DNA from 3 places in the uncultured Megamonas sp. genome. Region 1 is predicted to be linked to each of the others. Evidence: riboswitches for the same ligand, from Rfam matches in the RefSeq annotation. Region 1 holds a riboswitch; each other region holds the start of a gene.

Region 1 (4,206 bases):
AATGTAAAGATAAAGTGTATATTGATCAGGCACAAGCGAGGTAAATTCGCCAATGATAAACAAAATGGCACCGAATACAATTTCAATAATATCAATGGTTTTTTCATCAAGAATTTTTTTCGTATTTTGATGAGATTTTGAAGAAACATCATCAGCATTTATGATTTTTATACCATTTTCAATGGAATTAGCTATTTTATTTATTTGAGGTAGAAGTGCGTCAGGATTTTGAGCTACTATTTTTAATTTTTTAGTAGCAAAAGTTAATTGAGCAGATTGGATTTCAGGTAATTCATTTAATTTTTTTTCTATTTTAGCACCACAGTTGGCACAATCTAAGTTTTCAATTAGATAGATTTTTTCTGCATAGTTAGAAGTAGAATTAGAAGTATTTTCTTCAAGTTGAGAGATTATGGTGCCAGGTTCAATTTTATCTGCTATTTTTTGAATAGTAGGTAATAATTCATCGGGATTTTTGGCTATTAGCGTTAATCGCTTAGTTAAAACGGAAATAGTAGCATTATCAACATCGGAAAGTTCGTTGATTTTTCGTTCAATTTTAGCAGCACAATTAGCACAATGGATATTTATTGTGTAAATTTTTTGCTTGTGATTATTATTATCAATAAATAAATTAGAAGTAGTAGCCATATGTACGCCTCTTTTCTAGAATTATCATTTTATACCCCATGGGGTATTATTTTTTACGTCTTTAGTATACCCTATGGGGTATATCTTGTCAATAATGAATATCAATAATAATAAATTTTATTTGACTAAATGTAAATTTTCGTTAGAATTGTTATAAATATTTTAATAGATTTTATAAAAAATAAGGAGATGCTTTTTATGAATGATAAAGAAAATATTTATTTTCGTTTAGCCCAAATAGATGATGCAGAAAAATTAGTAGAAATTTATGCTCCCTATGTAAAAAACACGAATATCACTTTTGAATATGAAGTGCCAACAGTTGACGAATTTAAACAGCGTATAACAAAAATAATGTCAAAATTTCCTTATATTGTAGCTTGTATTGGTGATGAAATAGTGGGTTATACATATGCTTCAACATTCAGAAGTCGTAGAGCTTATGATTGGTGTGTAGAAACTTCTATTTATATTAATGAAAAATATCAAGGCAAAAAAATAGGAGAGTTTTTATATACGAAATTAGAAGCAATTTTAAAATTGCAAAATATAACGAATTTAGTAGCAAGCATAACATATCCCAATCCGCAAAGTATAGCTTTTCATGAAAAATTTAATTATAAGAAGATAGCTCATTTCACAAAATGTGGTTATAAGCAAAATTGTTGGTACGATATGATTTTTATGGAAAAAATGATAAATGAGCATTTAGTTCCAGCCAAAGAAATTATTTATTTACCTGATTTAGATAAAAATTTAGTAGAAAAGATATTGCAGAAATGATAATTTGATTTGCAGTATTAAAAGATAATGCCTATAATATAAATATATTAAATTAAATAGAGATAGGTGCGTAAGCTTAATAAGGAAACTGGAAGAGCCAGTACGGTCCCGCCACTGTAAGGGGAGCTATTTTCAATTATGTCACTGAAATAATTTATTTTGGGAAGGCGAAAATTAGCGAGGAACCTAAGTCAGGAGACTTGCCTATTGGAAAAACACCGTGAAATTTATAGATGATATATTTTTCAGACTCACGAGAGATGGGCAGGTGGAGAATTTTTCGTAGAAATACGGGATAAGTCTATCTCCCTGCCCAAAGGGAGATTTTTTTATGCGTAAAGAAATGAAAAGTGGCTATACAACAGGTTCTTGTGCAGCTGCTGGTACAAAAGCTGCTATACTTGCTTTACAGGGAAATGTGGTTCAAGAAATTGAATTATACGCTTTAAGTGGAGAATTATTGCATATTCCCATTAAAAATGTAGAGCTTACATCAACTGGAGCAAAGGCAGAAGTCATAAAAGATGCTGGTGATGACCCAGATATCACACATGGAGCTTCTGTATTTACGGAAGTAAAAATAAATAAAGATGATGATAAAATCAATTTTTATGCTGGTTTAGGTATTGGAAAAGTTACAGAGGCAGGTTTGTCTATTCCGCCAGGAGAGCCGGCAATAAATCCAGGGCCACGAAAAATGATGACGAAAGTCGTTCGTGAATTGTTGCCAGAAGGTTATGGTTGTGATATTACTATTTCTATTCCTAAAGGAGTGGAACTAGCGAAGAAAACACTTAATCCTATATTAGGTATAGAAGGCGGTATTTCTGTAATTGGCACTACTGGCGTAGTGCGTCCAATGTCTGAAGAAGGCTTTAAAAATTCACTTACACCGCAGATTTCTGTAGCCAAAGCAAATGGATTTGATGATATTATTTTTGTTCCTGGAAAAATTGGTGAAAATATCGCTAGTAAATTAAATCTTCCAGCAAAAGCTATGGTGCAGACAAGTAATTTTATCGGTCATATGTTGGAATTTGCTGCTGATGAAGGAATAAAATCAGTGCTTTTATTTGGTCATTTAGGTAAATTAGTAAAAGTAGCTGGAGGAATTTTCTACACACATAGTAAAATAGCTGATGCTCGCTTGGAAATATTAGCTTCTTATGCTGCTCTTTTAGGTATGGATAAAAAAGGCGTAGAAGAAATTTTTAAAGTGAAGACAACAGAAGCAGCTATGCCAATCATTGAAAGATATGGATTGGTAGAAAAAGGTTTTTATGATTTATTAGCTAAAAGAGCTAGTCTTCGCAGTGAACAACATGTATTTAATGCTTTCAAAGTAGGAACTGTGATGGTTACTTTGAAAGGTGAAATTTTGGGCATGGACGATAATGCAAGAGAAATAGGTGGTAGATTAGGTTGGAACATAAAATAATTGTGGCTGGAATTGGTCCAGGGGCGAAAGAATATGTCATTCCTATGGCTATGCAAGCTATAAATGAAGCAAAAGTTTTAGTTGGAGGAACAAGAGCATTAAATGAATTTTCTCATCAAGGTCAAAAAACTTTTGCCATAAAAGCAGATATCACTGCTGTGATGGATTTTATAAAAGTAGAATTAAACGATAATGATGTAGTAGTAATGGTATCTGGCGATCCTGGATATTATTCTTTGTTAAGTGCTTTGCGTAAGAATTTTCCTTTAGAAAATATAAAAGTAATCCCAGGGCTAAGTTCTATGCAAACAGCTTTTGCCAAGATAGCACTTCCATGGCAAGAAGCTAGTCTACTTAGTTTTCATGGACGTGTACCGAGTGATGAAGACTTAAAATATTATCCAGGTCGCATAATCGGTATGCTTACAGATAATAAATTTAATTCTAATGCTATAGCCACATATTTGATAGCAAGAGGCTGGGATAAAAATGCGAGAGCATATATTTGTTCTAGACTTTCTTATCCTGATGAAAAGATAGTCAGCTTATCTTTAGATGAAGCACAGACAAAAGCATGTGCGAGTCATTGTGTGATGATAGTTGAAGGTTAATATAAAATTATAAATAGAAAGTTGGTGCATATTTGAATTTACCAGGAATAGCAGATGAAGAATTTATTCGCGATAAAGTGCCAATGACAAAAGAAGAAATTCGCATTTTGACGATGTGCAAGGCAAAAATTCGTCCTGACAATGTCATTTGGGATATTGGTGCTGGTACAGGCTCTTTATCTATTGAAGCGGCTTTACTTGCTCCTCAAGGAGAAGTTTATGCTATAGAGAAAAAAGATTTAGCTGTTGATTTATTACATCAAAATATTGCTAAATTTAAATTGGAAGATAAAGTTAAAGTCATTGCCACAGAAGCACCAAAAGGATTAGATGAATTGCCAAATTGTGATGTAGTATTTATCGGTGGCAGTGGCAAACATATGTTTGAGATTTTAGATATAATTGATAGCAAATTAAATGAAGGTGGACGCATTATCGTAAATGCGGTGACAATCCAGACAATATCTGAAATCACAACATATATGAAGCAAAAAGAAAATTACACTTATGAAGCAATTCAAGTACAAGTAAATCGTTTAAGACAAATCGGTTCATACGATATGTTCAATGCACAAAATCCAGTTTATATTGTTACTTGTAAAAAACTAAAATAAGTAAAATAAGATGAATTAGGGAGGATATTTTTTATGGTTTATATTATTGGTGCAGGCCCTGGGGATCCTGAACTTATTACAGTTAAAGGTCAAAGATTATTAAAAGAAG
Region 2 (4,206 bases), on a different contig from region 1:
AAAGCACGTTCAATAGATTTTTTTACAGCTTCAGCTGTTACTAAATTGCCATTAGAAAATTTCACATTATCACGAATTTTAAAAGTCCATGTTAAATGATCATCGCTAATAGACCAACTTTCCGCAAGCCATGGCTGAACATTCATTTTTTCATCAAATTTTGCCAAACATTCACCAATAGCATAACGCATCACAACCCAGCCAAAATAATTTTGTGTTGGCTCTAAAGTATCTGCAAAATTTGTAACTCCAAATTTTAAAGTAGTTTTATCTACTGTATTTTCAGAGCCACAACCAGCTATTATACCTGCAGTCAATATACCACATAGACTTAAACTAATAGCCTTCCATAATTTTTTCATTTTAAAACTTTTCATATTCAACCTCTTTTCTTATCAATAAAATCTATCAATCCTGTCTAGGGTCTAAAATATCACGTAAACTATCTCCCCAAAGATTAAATATAGCTACTACTATAAAAATAGCTAACCCTGGATAAATCATCAGCCATGGAGCAGTTTGAATGTATTGACGACCTTCATTGAGCATTAATCCCCATTCTGGTGTAGGTGGTTGAGCACCAAAACCTAAAAAAGATAGACCTGCTATTTCCATCATCATAGTCCCAATATCCATTGCACCTGTTATTACAATCATTGGCAATATATTTGGTAATATGTGGCGCCATAAAATATTAATAGTTGTTGTACCATTTACTTTAGCAGCTATGATAAAATCATTATTACGTAATTTTATGACTAAACTACGAACTAAACGAGCATATTTTGCCCAACTTACTATTACTAAAGCAAAAATTGTATTTATAATACTTCCACCTAAAATACCAGCAATAGCAATTGCTAAAATTATACCTGGGAAAGACAACATAATATCAGCTAAACGCATCAATACAATTTCTACTTTACCACCAAAATAACCTGATAAAATACCAACTAAAGAACCAATAGTCGCCGTTAATATAACTAAACAAATAGTCATAAATAATGAAGTTTGTGTACCATAAATTATTCTGGAAAAGGTATCTCTACCTAATTTATCAGTACCTAAAATATGTTCACCGCTTGGCATCTGCAATATATTGGTCATATTCGATTCATAAGGGTCATGTGTAGCAATAATAGGTGCTAATATAGCAATTAGAATTACTAAAAAAACCAAAAATGTATATACAGAAAATAATTTATTATTCTTTATAAATTTAATCATCTTGAATCTCCTTTTTTCAGCCTAGGATCAAGATATGTATACGATAAATCTACTAAAAAATTAATTACTGTATACACAATAGAAATCCATAAAACAAATCCTTCGATTAATGGATAATCACGCATAGTAATAGCATACACTGCCATTCTCCCCATACCTGGCCAAGCAAAAACTGTTTCAATAACAGCAACGCCACCTAATAACCAACCGATGGACATACCTAGTAAAGTTATTAAAGGTAAAATTGCATTAGGCAAAATATGTTTCCATAAAATAGCTTTTTCAGACAATCCTCTAGCTCTAGCACCTATTACATAATCTTGATGTAATTCATCTAAAATAACAGTACGCACTTGCCTAGTATATTTTGCCGATTGATAGATAGCTAAAGTAAGTGCTGGTAACACTAATCCACTTGGTGTTACACTAGCAGTAGCTATAGGAAATAATCCCAATTTTAAGCCAAAAATATATAATAAAATCAATCCTACCCAAAAACTTGGCATAGATACACCAATAAAAGAAAAAATTCTCACTAAAAAGTCAGGAATTCTATTGCGATGTGTAGCGGAAAAAATTCCCAAAGGAATGGAAATAATTATAATTAAAATAATTGTAGTCAAAGCTAATAAAACAGTCCCTGCAAAACCTTCCATTAACTTATCTATTACAGGTTTTTTTCCTGAATAAGAAATTCCCATATCACCTTGTGCTACACCTAAAAGCCAATTGCCATATTGTACAAGAAATGGATCATTAAGTCCCATTTCTTCACGAGTTTGCTCTATTATTTCTTGAGAAACAATAGTATCTGACGCCTCTAAAACCATGGCTGCTGGATCACCAGGTGATAAATAAGTAAGACAAAAAGTTAAAAAACTAACACCAATTAAAGTAATTACTAATTGAATTAAACGATTAATAAATCGTTTCAAGTAAAACAACCTCCTTTATTTTGAATAGTTTACGTATAAAAAACTCCTTTCTCCTTTATTTTCCTCAAAGCAAAAAAGTCTGCTTATACAAGCAGACTTAAAATGTGATTATATACAGATATAAATATAAATAAAAAAGCCTAATTCCATAGAATTAGGCAATATCATACAAAAATTTATATTTGTACAAAATCGCCTTCCCATCGCTCGCAGGTAATAACGGTGATTATTAAATAGGCAGTTCTCCTGGCTCAGAGTCATAGCTATTCACGCCTTCCCAAGAAAATGATTTATTCTCAGTGACATAATTGTGAAATCGCTTGTCTTTACAGTGGCGGGACCGCTCCGGCTTATACCGAATTCCCTATTAAGTCTATATAGACACCTATTCTTTCAGTATTCAACTATGCTTTTATGTTATCATCAACAAATAAGTTTGTCAATTATAAAGCTTCTTAATTTCCAAGTGCTAAAGGCATTTTTTATTTTAATAAATCTCAAATAAATTTATGCAAATTTTAAATAGATAAGTTATTTACATATAATTATAAAACTATAACGCTTTTATTTTGTAAAGTTGTTAACTTATTGGCGGGTTTATAAAAATAATTAAAAATTATAGCCATGAAAAATCTATTTATAATAGACTTTTGTATATTATTTTTCTCATAGCTTATTGTTTTTATAGATGATATAATTATGAATATAAATTTATAATTGTAGATAATATTTTATATAAGTGAGGGATTTTCATGTATGAAGATTTAATTGAAGAAAAAGTTTCTTCCGAAGATATTTTTGATGGGGTATTACTTCATGTAAAACGCGATTATGTAAAATTGCCAAATGGCAATAAGGCTGTTCGTGAATGGATTAAACATCAAGGTGCTTCTGCTGTTATTCCTGTATTGCCAAATGGTAATATTATTTTAGTGCGTCAATATCGTTATCCTATCGGCAAAGTGACTTTAGAAATTCCTGCTGGTAAATTAGATAGTGTGGATGAAGATCCATTGATTTGTGCTAAACGTGAATTATCCGAAGAAACAGGTTATACTGCTAATAAATACACACAAATTCATAAATTAGCTACTACTGTTGGTTTTTCTAATGAATGGATTTATATTTATTTAGCTCAAGATTTAATAAAGGGTAAACAACATACTGATGATGATGAATTTATAAATCTAGTAGAAATGCCATTAAGTGAAGCTGTGGATTTAGTCAATAAAGGTGAAATCTTTGATGCTAAGTCTGTTGTTGCTATTTTAATGGCAGAAAAATTATGTAAACAATAATTTTTTATTTGTTATTTAAAGATTTAGGAGGTATTTAATGTTTGGTTTTGGTCCAGATATGATTTATGCAATTCCAGGTTTGCTGATTGCATTGACTGTCCATGAATATGCTCATGCTAAAGTAGCTGATAATTTAGGGGATTTTACTCCTCGTATGAATGGAAGATTAACTTTAAATCCTGTAGCTCATATTGATCCTATCGGATTGATTATGTTATTTTTCGCTCAAATAGGTTGGGCAAAGCCTGTACCAATTAATTTAAATAATTTTGATGATTGGCGTAAAGGTGAAATGCAGGTTTCCTTAGCAGGACCAGTAGCTAATTTAATCACAGCTTTTGTCGCTTCAATATTTTTTGCTCTTTGTTTTAAATATAGTTTTGCACCTCATTGGCTTATCATGGTACTGCAATTAATCATTATTTATAATGTAAATTTTGCTATTTTTAATTTAGTACCAATTCCACCACTTGATGGTTCTAAAATCTTATCTTCTCTATTACCAGGTAGATTAGCTTATAAATATCAATCTTCTGTAGTCAATCGTTATAGCTTTTTTATTCTAATTGCTCTTGTTTTTACTGGAATATTGGGTTTTATCATTCACCCTATCAGTAACTTTATTATAAGCATTTTAAATCTTATTATCTCTATTATTATTTAATGAGTTCTTTATGCAACAAGAACAATATAAGGTACATTTAGAATCCTTTGAAGGGCCATTAGATTTATTATTGCATTTGATT
Region 3 (4,206 bases), on a different contig from region 1:
TCATCTGTAATAGTTAAATAACTATCAGTTCCACTTGAAACATTTTTTTCCTCTGTTTGACTACCACAACCAACTAATATCACGGAAAAACATATTACTAAAGCTAATATACAAAACAAACCATTCAATTTTTTCATAGTAACATTATCTAAGGCAATTAAATACCTTTACTCCTTCTAGTCAAAATAGTTGATAAATAATTTAATTTTTTATCTTTTTGTGCTTGTAAATCATCTATTATTTCTTCATCTGGAAGACCACAACGACTTACAAGTACAGCATTATCTATCATATCATTTTCAGCTAAAGCATCTACTACTTCAGGATAATTTTTATAAACTTTCATCATTACCACATTATTAGAAACAGCTAAAGCTTTATCAATAGTTTCTTTATCAGCAGTTGCTGGAATTACACTGATGATATCATTGCCTTCAACTAAAGGATAACCTAATTTACTGCCAATTGCACAAAATGCTGGCACACCTGGAATAGTTTCAATATTTATATCTTTTTCTTTTGCTAAAAGACGATATACATAAATATATGTACTGTAAAACATTGGATCGCCTAATGTTAAAAATACTACATTTTTTCCAGCTTGTAATAAAGCTAAAATCTCTTCTTTATTTTTTTGCCATGCATCAGTAGTTTCAAAATTAACTACCATTGGAAAAACTTGATATACGATTTCAATATCATCTTTTAAATAAGGTTTAGCTATGCTTAAAGCTACGCTACCATCTTTTTTTTCTGTTTTTGGTGCAATGAGCACATCAGCTTTTTCAATAGCCTTAATAGCTTTCATTGTCAATAATTCTGGGTCTCCAGGACCTACACCAATACCATAAAAAGTTCCTGCCATGATTAAAAATCCTCCTGCATAAAAAGGTATGTGACAAAATTTGCCACATACCTTACTGTATTACATTTTGCATATTTTAGTAGAAACTAAATTACTTAATAAAATAATGCTCTTATTTATTTTACACTTGGCATATAAAAGCGTCAAGCATACAGGATTTATTCAAAATCTATTATTTTTCTGCTTCAAGAGCGTTCCATGCTTCATTTGCTCTATCTACAAATAATTGACGAACGTTTTGGTTTTCACCAAGACCATGAATGTATGCGTCTACTTTAATACCTTCTTTTTCTAAGATGGATTTATGAGAATCTTCTTCTGCACCAGCCATATCATTATTTGCATGATCACCTGCAACCATCATAAGAGGCATCATTGTAACATGATTGATACCTTTTGCTTTTAATTGAGGAATAATATCTTCAAGAGATGGCCAGCCTTCAACTGTATAAATCATTACTTTACCATCATAAAGTTTATTTAAACGATCTTGCATTACAGAATAATAAGCATTAGATGGATCTGGTGTACCATGTGCCATCACTAATACTGCATCTTTTTTACCTAATTTTGGCATTTGAGAACCAATTGCTTGCATTACTGCTTCAACGTCATCTCTTTGACCTTCTTGACCCATCCAATACATAAGAGGTGTACCAATAGTCATTTTTTTGAATTGTGTTTTATAGATATCATATACAGCTGTTTTATAAGCATATTCCATACCAGGAATGATATCTAAGGAAGTAAGTGCTATGCGATTATAGCCTTCAGCTTTTAATTGAGCTAATGCTTCTTCTGGTGTAGGAATAGTAATACCTTCATTTGCTTTTACACGGTCAATAATAATATGAGAAGTAAATGCTAATACAACTTTTGTATTTGGATGTGCTTTTTGAATTTCTTCTACAGTAGCTTCAATTGTTTTTGCACGAGTATCTTTGTATGTTGTACCAAAGCTCATTACTACAATAGCATCTTTATTTGGAGCTTTTTGAAGTTCTGCATCAGTTGTATTATATGTACGTACACCGATTTCAGAAGCTTGTAAAAGTGCAGGAGTTGCTGTTTTTACTTCTGGATTTAAACTATATCCTGCTGCAAAAGATGTTGCAGATACTCCTGTTAAAGCTACACATGCCATAGATGCGATTAACATTTTTTTCCATTTAGCTTTCATATCGTTCTTTCCTCTCTTAGCTGAGTTATCCCCTTTATGCTACAATTTGCTTTTAAGCTAGGTTAAAAGTCATAAAAAAAATGAACCTTCTGCGCGCTCAAAGGTTCATTTCTAGTATAAAAAATCTCTACATGGAATTATACCGATGTAGAGATAGCCTTATACTGTAATAAATCTCCTACCTATCTCTCGCAGGTCATAACGGTGATTGACAAATAGGCAGTTCTTCTGACTTAAGTTCATCGCTCCTTCAAGCCTTCCCAAGAAAATCTCAGTGACATATTTTGAAGTTGCTCACTTTCACAGCGGCGGGACCGTAGCAGCTTTTACTGCTTTCTCTATTAAGCCCAAAAGGGGCACCTATTCCACTCAATAAATATAAAATTGTTAGAAAAATAATTTCATTTTTACAATAACACTTAAGAGTATATCTGTCAAGACATTATTTATGTTCATCTACCATAGTCTCTGTAGCCAAACCAAATTTAGTTATCCCCACAGCTTTAAATTTATCTAATAATGCCATAATTTTTCCATAATCTACATTTTCATCAGCACGAATTACTACAGCAAAATTATTATTTTCTTCATATTTTTCTTTTGCACCTTGAAGTAATGTATCTTCATCTATCAATTTATTTTCTAAATACAAAGTGCCATCAGCTTTCATCGTGACTAAATAATTAACATTTGTTTGACTTTGGGCATTTTGTACTTTAGGCATATTTACAGGAATAGTTTTTAAATCCACCATATATAATGTACTAAGCATAAAAAATACCAATAAGAAAAACATTATATCAATCATTGGTATAATCATAACCTCAGGCTTAGAAAAAGCTCTTCTATCTTTTAATCGCATGATTATTCACCTCTAGTTATATAACCTTCAATTAGTGAAAACGCTTGTTCCATATCTGTTACAATACGGTCTACTCTTTGCACAAAATAAGCATGAATAGCTAAAGATACAATTGCTACACAAAGTCCTGTAGCTGTCGCAATTAAGGCTTCACCAACCCCTCCAGTGATAGCTATAGCTTGACCTTCTTGAAGATTAAATACACTAAAAGCTGAAATCATTCCCACTATTGTTCCCAATAAACCCAAAAGAGGAGCCATAGTAACGATTACATTTAAATAATATAATCTTTCCTTAAATTTAGAAATACTAATGCCTGATTGTACTTCCAATAACATCATCAAATTTATATTTTTATTTTGCATTTTACTAAATGCAAAATTCACCAATGATGCCAAATCCCCCTTAGTATTTTGTGCTAAAGCTTTTGCTTCTTCGATTTTATTATTAATCATCAATTTATAAAATTTTTGTGTAAAATCTCTACCAGAATCAGCTTTTGTAAAATATAATAAACGTTCTATGCCAATAGTTATAATAAAAATTGAACATATTAGCAATATATACATTACTAATCCGCCTTTATGAAAATATTCTACACCTTGCATCAATAAGTCCATAAAAAGACCTCCTATTAAAATCTAGCTTTTTACGCTATAATTTATTCATACTAATAATAAGCTTATCAAATATAGCTGTCAAACCTAAAATCAAAAATATTCATCTATCTAATATCAAAAAGGAAGTATGTTTATGTTTACAACTAAAATTTATATCAAACAGCAAAACATGCAAGAATTTATCTCAAATTATCAAGATATTGATAAATTCTTAGGTTATTGCAAACAATGTAATAATTATAATCATAAATGGTCTTGTCCACCACTTAGTTTTAATCCTAAAACTTATTTAAATAAATATAAATCTATTTATCTAGTTGCTGTACAATTAAATTACACTGAGGATACTATAAATAGTTTAACTACTAAAGAAGAAATCAGTTCTTTTACGCGTAAAACCTTACGTAAAACAAAAAATGAATTAGCTACTGCTCTACTAAATTTAGAAAATGATAATACAATTTCTCTATCTTCTGGCGGTTGTAGTTATTGCTGTAAATGCAGTAGAGATGATAATAAACCTTGTAAACACCCAGATAAAATGCGTCATTCCCTTGATTCTTTTGGCATAGATTTAGGAAAAGTAACTGAAGATGTATTTAATATTAAATTACTTTGGGGTTTAGATAAATTGCCTAAATATCATGTATTAATTCATGCATTAATTACTAATGAAATA

The links. Region 1 has a riboswitch for cobalamin ahead of cbiD (cobalt-precorrin-5B (C(1))-methyltransferase CbiD). Riboswitches for the same ligand answer to the same signal wherever they lie in the genome.
Region 2: linked by a shared signal. The riboswitch ahead of nikB (nickel ABC transporter permease) and the one ahead of cbiD (cobalt-precorrin-5B (C(1))-methyltransferase CbiD) in region 1 are both predicted to bind cobalamin.
Region 3: linked by a shared signal. The riboswitch ahead of Q5I67_RS02665 (sirohydrochlorin cobaltochelatase) and the one ahead of cbiD (cobalt-precorrin-5B (C(1))-methyltransferase CbiD) in region 1 are both predicted to bind cobalamin.

Annotation. Positions count from the first base shown of each region.
Region 1 is NZ_CAUBSM010000006.1:65,741-69,946, reverse strand. It holds gene Q5I67_RS06465 (heavy metal translocating P-type ATPase) at 1-651, opposite strand, end outside; gene Q5I67_RS06460 (GNAT family N-acetyltransferase) at 850-1,434, shown strand; cobalamin riboswitch at 1,482-1,657, shown strand; gene cbiD (cobalt-precorrin-5B (C(1))-methyltransferase CbiD) at 1,766-2,872, shown strand; gene cbiE (precorrin-6y C5,15-methyltransferase (decarboxylating) subunit CbiE) at 2,857-3,483, shown strand; gene cbiT (precorrin-6Y C5,15-methyltransferase (decarboxylating) subunit CbiT) at 3,516-4,097, shown strand; gene cobM (precorrin-4 C(11)-methyltransferase) at 4,131-4,206, shown strand, end outside.
Region 2 is NZ_CAUBSM010000012.1:60,165-64,370, forward strand. It holds gene Q5I67_RS08730 (ABC transporter substrate-binding protein) at 1-362, opposite strand, end outside; gene nikC (nickel transporter permease) at 409-1,227, opposite strand; gene nikB (nickel ABC transporter permease) at 1,224-2,162, opposite strand; cobalamin riboswitch at 2,381-2,566, opposite strand; gene Q5I67_RS08745 (NUDIX domain-containing protein) at 2,915-3,460, shown strand; gene Q5I67_RS08750 (site-2 protease family protein) at 3,498-4,124, shown strand; gene Q5I67_RS08755 (ScpA family protein) at 4,135-4,206, shown strand, end outside.
Region 3 is NZ_CAUBSM010000002.1:141,152-145,357, forward strand. It holds gene Q5I67_RS02655 (ABC transporter substrate-binding protein) at 1-137, opposite strand, end outside; gene cobI (precorrin-2 C(20)-methyltransferase) at 158-865, opposite strand; gene Q5I67_RS02665 (sirohydrochlorin cobaltochelatase) at 1,038-2,045, opposite strand; cobalamin riboswitch at 2,246-2,424, opposite strand; gene Q5I67_RS02670 (biopolymer transporter ExbD) at 2,488-2,907, opposite strand; gene Q5I67_RS02675 (MotA/TolQ/ExbB proton channel family protein) at 2,910-3,527, opposite strand; gene Q5I67_RS02680 (DUF2284 domain-containing protein) at 3,661-4,206, shown strand, end outside.